Regions from separate parts of the Paenarthrobacter sp. MSM-2-10-13 genome, predicted to be linked through region 1. Evidence: riboswitches for the same ligand, from Rfam matches in the RefSeq annotation. Region 1 holds a riboswitch; each other region holds the start of a gene.
The links. Region 1 has a riboswitch for cyclic di-AMP ahead of HAV21_RS20695 (M23 family metallopeptidase). Riboswitches for the same ligand answer to the same signal wherever they lie in the genome.
Positions count from the first base shown of each region.

Region 2: it holds a riboswitch for cyclic di-AMP, as region 1 does, so the genes downstream of both, HAV21_RS10120 (C40 family peptidase) here and HAV21_RS20695 (M23 family metallopeptidase) in region 1, are expected to answer to the same signal.
Region 3: it holds a riboswitch for cyclic di-AMP, as region 1 does, so the genes downstream of both, HAV21_RS20190 (hypothetical protein) here and HAV21_RS20695 (M23 family metallopeptidase) in region 1, are expected to answer to the same signal.

Region 1 covers NZ_JAAOXO010000015.1:73,953-76,208, reverse strand. The annotation lists gene HAV21_RS20700 (vitamin K epoxide reductase family protein) at 1-442, shown strand, start outside; gene HAV21_RS20695 (M23 family metallopeptidase) at 477-1,226, opposite strand; cyclic di-AMP (ydaO/yuaA leader) riboswitch at 1,309-1,482, opposite strand; gene HAV21_RS20690 (SURF1 family protein) at 1,761-2,256, opposite strand, start outside.
Region 2 covers NZ_JAAOXO010000003.1:396,525-398,780, forward strand. The annotation lists gene HAV21_RS10115 (NlpC/P60 family protein) at 1-488, opposite strand, end outside; gene HAV21_RS10120 (C40 family peptidase) at 587-1,330, opposite strand; cyclic di-AMP (ydaO/yuaA leader) riboswitch at 1,335-1,503, opposite strand; gene HAV21_RS10125 (M23 family metallopeptidase) at 1,642-2,256, opposite strand, start outside.
Region 3 covers NZ_JAAOXO010000014.1:90,099-92,354, reverse strand. The annotation lists gene HAV21_RS20195 (glycosyltransferase) at 1-167, opposite strand, end outside; gene HAV21_RS20190 (hypothetical protein) at 378-1,241, opposite strand; cyclic di-AMP (ydaO/yuaA leader) riboswitch at 1,247-1,427, opposite strand; gene HAV21_RS20185 (HAMP domain-containing sensor histidine kinase) at 1,502-2,256, opposite strand, start outside.

The sequences.
Region 1 (2,256 bases):
TTCCTGCGGCCAGGTCATGCAGACCTGGCAGAGTTCCGTTTTCGGGTTCCCCAACATGTTCATCGGGATCGTGGCGTTCGCCGTCATCATCACCACCGGCATGGCACTGCTTTCAGGCGCAACGTTCGCCCGCTGGTACTGGGCCGGGCTGCAGGCCGGTGTCACGCTTGGCTTTGCTTTCGTCGTGTGGCTATGGTCCCAGGCCCTGTACTCGATCCACATCCTCTGCCCCTTCTGCATGATTGTCTGGTCGGCAATGATTCCCCTGTTCGTCTGGGTCACGGCCCGGAACATCAACCATGGAGTCATCAAAGTACCCGCCGGCACGGCCAGCGTTGTCGGTGAATTCGGCTGGATCATTACCGCGCTGCTCTACGTGGCTGCTACCGCAACCATCTTCTTCGCCTTCAGCCACGTCTTCCTGGGCACATCAGGACTCTGAGGGTCGGACATCCAGGCGAGGCGATGGTCGAGGCTTACATCCATCCCTGCGGATTCACGGTCTGACCGTTGAGCAGTACCTCGAAGTGCAGATGGCAACCGGTGGAGTTGCCGGTGGTTCCGGCCGCGGCCAGCCGCTGGCCGGGGGTTACGGTCGCGCCGACTGAGGTTTCGATGGAGGCCAGGTGGTTGTAAGTACTCTTCAGGCCGTTGCCGTGGTCCACCACAATTCTGTTCCCGCCACCGTAGGGGGACCATCCGGCCTCCACGACGGTCCCGGCTCCGGCGGCGAACACTGCGGTCTGGCAGGCCGCCACGAGGTCAAGGCCGGTGTGCAGCTCCCCGGCGCCGGAGATCGGGGACGTGCGAATACCGAAGGGTGAGCTGACCGACATGCCGGCCAGGGGCGCCCCGAGCCGGGCGGCTGAGACAGGTTGCGCGGGAGCGGGAGCCGCAGCAACGGACTTGGGTGCAACCGCACCGGAAGCAGCCACCTCGGTCTTGGCCGGTACCGGCAACGGCGCCTGCTTGGTGGTGACAGCCGGCCGTTCATAACTGATTGAAGCCCCCACGGGGGCCTGGACGGGGGCGCCGGCAGTGACGGTCCCCGACGCCTGCACGGCAGGAACTGTACTGCTGGGGGCCGGGCCGGCATGGGCGGCGGTGAGCGCTGCAGTCAAAAGCGCGGCCACGCTCAGTGTGGCCGCTGCGGTGACCTGTTTGCGCCGGCTCGCCCGCGTCCCTGCCTCTGGCAGGGGCCGGTGGCGGCCGGTAGTGGGGGACATTATCGGGACGGCCGTGCGGGGCGCGAATCCGGAGGTTGGCTTTCGGCGGCGGCCATGGGGGGATACAGAAGGCAAGGGGGATCGATCCTTTCGGTTCGCCTGCGAAGTTAGCTGTCGGGTTCGGGCCAAGGAAAAAGCCCGGCCGTGCCCGGCGGCTTTCAGGCCACCGACATCACGGCTTCACCCCAAGGCAGGCTTGCTGCCGATTCTGGGTCCTCCACCCCCGCCGTTAAAAAGGGATAGTCGTTTGATGCCCCCGGCGGGGTCCAGCGTGGGGCATCAAGGGTCTCAGTACAGAAAAACCTGAACTAATAGTAGCCGCAAAACGTCATCGTTACAATTTCGTGACACTACTTTCCCGTGTCGCGCAAGAGTCGCCGCTGTTTGGTGGGCGGCATGGAACTGTTGAGCATCTCTTCAGATGTGCAGCCAACGGGTCAACGAGTCCCCCCGGAGGATGGTTCCCGAGTGCCGCGCTTTCTGTCGTACGGGATATCCCTGACCGCCCTGCACGGGCGCTGCCCGGTGCCGGGCTCAGAGTCCCATTGAGTCCAGCAGGGCGTCTTCTTCCTCGGCGCGGGAGCGTTTGCGCGGGGAGGGATGACGGGCGTGCTGGACGGTGCTTGCTGTCTCCGCGGATTCGTCGAGGGTTTCCCGTTCTTCGCGGTGGATGCGGGCCTGTTGACGTGCCATGTAGCCGAAGCCCACGAACGCCAGGATCCCGAAGGTGATCCACTGCAGGGCGTAGGACAGGTTCGATCCTTCCTTGACGGCAGGCGGGGCGAGTTGTTGGGGAACGACAGCGGGTTGCGGGGACTCCAAGGCCATGACCCCGTAGCTGCCTGCCATCAACGGGTACTCCAGTTGGCTCGCGTAGTAGGGCAGGTCGATGCTGGCCAACTGGCCCGCCGGGGCGTCACGGCCAAGATCGGGTTCGGAGGGTTTGATGCGCACGACCGCGGAGACCTCGCCTGTCGGCGGGGCGGGCACGGCATCGGGGTATCCGGGCCGGGCGTTGCCGATCGGCAGC
Region 2 (2,256 bases), on a different contig from region 1:
GCAGCGATGGCTGCGCCGAGTCCGCTGGAAGCCGCCGGAGCTGCTGGAGCGGGGGTTGAGTTGCTGACGGCCACGGTGGCGTTGGCTGCAGGAGCGGCCTTGGCGGCAACCGCAGGTGCTTCCGTGGCTTCAACCTTTGCTTCAACCTTGGCCGGCGCTTCTTCCACCACAACGGGAGCCGGAGCTTCCACGGTGGTGACCACGGGACGCTCGTAAGAGATAGCCACAGTGGAGTCGGCCGCGATGGTGGCCTGCACTACGGACTGGACGTCCAATGTGGACGTGGAGGTCGACTCACGATCAACGTTGGTCTCGGCTGCGTTGGCCGCGATGCCGCTGGTCAGGACCAGGCCTGAAGCTGCGGCGATCACTGCTGCCTGGCGGCCAACGCCACCGGCGTTGGAGCTGACAGCCTTGGCAATGACGGCAAGCGAGCTGGTCTTGGGGGCCTCAGCGCGGTGCCGTGCAAGCTTGTTTGCACTGGTCATGATTTTCTCTTTTCGTATCCGAGCGCCGTTGGGTGCACACGGGTAGCGGGTAGGACCGGCATTGCGGGCATGCCGGCCCACCCCGAGCCGGATTGTTTCTAGCGGAGGGTGTAGAACGAGGAGGTGCCGGTGGACGCTACGGAGTGCAGCAGCGTTCCCTGGCCGGGGTTCAAAGCGCTGATCATCATGCCATTGCCGACGTAGATGCCCACATGGGCTCCGCCGTTCTGCATGACGAGGTCGCCGGGAGAAGGAGTGCTGGTGGGCGTCATAGCCGTCCAGGCGTTCACGCGGGGGATGCTGATGCCTGCCTGGGCGTAGACCCACTGGGTGAAGCCGGAGCAGTCCCAGCCGTTAGGTGTTGTTCCGCCCCAAACGTACGGGGAGCCGATGCCGGTGTAGGCAATAGCAGCAAGGCCGGAAGCAGCTGCGCTGGCAGCCGGGTCCTTGGCCTCGGAGGACTTAGCCGTCACGGCTTCAGGGGCTTCGTCCGTGGTGGCCGTTGCTCGTTCGGTAACCTGCGCTGCGCGCTGGACTACCTTGGGGGCTTCCTTGGTGGCCACGGTGGGGCTCTCGAAGGAAACGGTGGCTGTTGGCTCTGCGGTAACCACTGCCGTTACAACCAGCTGCTGGGTGCTGGAGGCTTCAGTCTTGGAAACATCGGCGTCGGCTGCCTGTGCGGGCAATCCGACGGTGAGGACGAGGCCTGAGGCTGCGGCCAGAACGATGGCCTGACGGCTCATGGTTCCGGCGTTGGTGGATACAGCCTTGGAAAGCGTGTTCAACGGGTTCGTGCGAACCGTTTGGGCGCGATGGCGCGCAGGGGTAGTGCGTGATGACACGTAGGTAGCCTCTCCCAATGCCTGCGAGGTGAGCTGTCGGATTCGGATGGGAGTCATCCGGCCGCGCCGCTTCCAAGGAAGTTTTGCGACTTAACCCCAAGGCCTTCTCACGAAGACCAGAAGTGGTTCCCCCGCCCCTGCCAGACGATTTATGCGAACGGACCTTGAGAGGTGGCAGAGCTAGGCAATCCACTCAAGTGCACCGGCCCCCTAAAAAGCCGATGCGCTCTGTACGCTACAACAGTTGAACGCAAATGTCACATTCAGGTCACGGGATGTCCCGCACATGCGAGAGGCGACCATCAGATTGGTTAGAGCCAGCCCATGGGGTCTACTACTTCACCGTTGACCTGAACCTCGAAGTGGAGGTGGCAGCCGGTTGAAGCGCCCGTGGTGCCGCTCAGCGCGACGGTATCGCCACGGTTGACGGTTTGTCCCACCTGGACGGTGAAGGACGACAGGTGGTTGTACGTGGTCTCGAGGCCGTTGCCGTGGTCGATAACCACACGGTTGCCTCCGCCATATTCGTGCCATCCGGCGAAAGTGACCTTGCCGGTTGCTGCTGCGTGGACAGCGGTGCCGCACTGGGCAACGAAGTCCTGGCCCCGGTGGAAGTCGCCGGCGCCGCCCGTGAGGGGGCTGACACGGTAGCCGAAGGGCGATGCCGTGGTAAGTGTGTCAAGGGGGCTGGCCATGGTGCCAACGGATGACGCGCGCTGGATGCTTCCGGCCGACTGGGCGCTGAGCAGTTGCTTCAACTTCCCATCGGGGTCAGCGGCAGTGGCGACTGCGGCTCGGCTGAAGTCGATCTTTGCCGACGCTGCCGCGGAAACCTCGGGCTGGCTGCCCGCGGGGGCTGCGACGGCGAGGGCGGACTCGGTCTGGCCCGATTCCGAGGTGGCCATGACCGGGCTGGTGGCCGGCAG
Region 3 (2,256 bases), on a different contig from region 1:
AGAGTGTCTGCAAGGTGCCCGTGTAGCCTGCGAACGTCTTCTTCCAGGCGGACTTCCTGGTTGAACACGGGTATGGCGATGTCCAGGACGGGAGCCAGCGCGGGTGTGCTGGCGGGAGGGCCTTGCACCGTCCTATGCAGTGCTGGCCGGGGAGCTGTGAGCGTCATATGTCCAGCATGCAACGGCCGATTATGTGGGCTTTAGGCGGAGGCTGTGACCGCGCTGTGAACCACGGGTGGCGCCTGTGAACCATGGGCAGCGCCTGTGAACCACGGGTGGCGCCTGTGAAACAGCAAAAGCCGCACCCGTTCCCGCCATCCGCTCCAGTGGGTACTGGGGCGGACGGCGGGAACGGGCGCGGCAATGAAGCGGTCTGGCTAGTACCAGTTGTTGGCCAAGTGGAAGCCCAGAGCGGCGGACGGGGATCCGTAGCGCTCCTTGATGTAGTTCAGGCCCCACTTGATCTGGGTCTGGTAGTTGGTCTGCCAGTCAGCACCAGCGGAGGCCATCTTGCCGGCCGGGAGGGACTGGACAATGCCATACGCGCCGCTGGAAGCGTTGGTGGCAGTTGTCCTCCAGTTGGATTCCTTCTCCCACAGGGTGTTCAGTGCGGTCATCTCAGCTGCGCTCCAGCCGTAGTTGCCCAGGATGCTGGCGGCGTAGGCCTTGGCGGCGGCGGGGTCGTCCACGGCTTTCGGGGCGGCTGCGGCAGCTGCAGCTTCCGCAGCGGCGGCGGCAGCAGCGGCGTCGGCGGCTTGCTTGGCTGCAGCGTCAGCGGCAGCCTTCTCAGCTGCGGCTTGGGCGGCAGCGGCGTCGGCGGCTTGCTTGGCTGCAGCGTCAGCGGCAGCCTTCTCAGCAGCGGCCTGGTCAGCGGCAGCCTTGTCGGCAGCGGCCTTCTCAGCAGCTGCCTTGTCCGCGGCAGCCCGGTCAGCTGCGCCCTTGGCGGCGGCAGCATCCAAGGAAGCGGAGATTTCAGCTGACTTGTTGGCGCTGACCTGGGCAGCAGCCTGGGTCCCGGCAACGCGGCTCGCCTCAGGGAGAGTCAACGCGGCGTTTGCGGCGGTTCCGAGCGATGCAACACCCAGTGCGGCTGCAACAACGCCGGCTACGACTGACATGCGGTGGCCGGACTTACCCTGGCGGGCAGCGTTCTTGAGGACGGACTGCGACTTGGTGAGCGGTGCGTTGTGTTCGTCGCGGTGACGCGCAGAAGGGCGCGTCTGATCGTTAAATTCAGACATGTTGTGTGACCTCTCAGCGCCTGCGGAGTTAGCTGTCGGGTTCGGATGAGGTCATCCGGCCGCGCGTCACGCTGCGGCTTCACCCCTAGGGCGGCACATTGCCAGGCCCGGAGACTGTGGGTCCCCCGTCTCTGCCTCAAAGAAGAACGGACTCCGGGAAGTGGCAGAGCTCGGCGCATCCCGGATGTGGGTCCTTGGGGAAACCCACCCTTTCGACGGTACAGGAGGTTTCTTCAGAAGTCACATTTAGGTAACAGAGATCACGACGCCGGTGAGTCGCCTTGCCGGCGTGCCTGACTTTCTCCGGTGCTTACCGTGGGAAGTCGCAGCGCGAACTCAGTGCGCCCGGGCCTGGACGTCACCTCCACGGTGCCACCATGGGCGGCAACAATCGAATCCACAATGGAAAGGCCCAGTCCCGAGGTGCCTTCAGAACCCGATCTCGCGGCATCAGCGCGGGCAAAACGGGAGAAGATCCGGCCTTGGAAATCGACCGGAATGCCCGGGCCGTTGTCCGTGACTGTTACCACTGCGCTGCCATCAGCAGAGAGCATGACGCCTGTCACCACGGTGGTGCCGGGATCGGTGTGTTTGCGCGCGTTGGACAGCAGGTTGGCAAGCACCTGGTGCAATTGCGTTACATCGCCGCGAACCGTCACAGGTTCATCGGGGAGCTGGAGGTGCCAGATGTGATCCGGCGCCATGACCTTCTCATCGCTGACGGTTTCGATCACCAACTGGGTCAGGTCAACGTCCTCGACTTTCACGGGCTGGCCCTCGTCCAGGCGCGCCAGCAGAAGAAGGTCCTCCACCAACGTGGTCATTCGCTCGGATTGGCTTTGGACCCTTGCCAGCGACTTGCGGCCATCGTCGGTGAAGGTCTCGGTCATCCTCAGCAACTCCGTGTAGCCTCGGATCGCGGTGAGCGGTGTGCGGAGTTCGTGTGAGGCATCAGCGACGAACTGACGCACCTTGGTTTCGCTTTCCTGCCGTGCTTCCAACGCACTGGCGACGT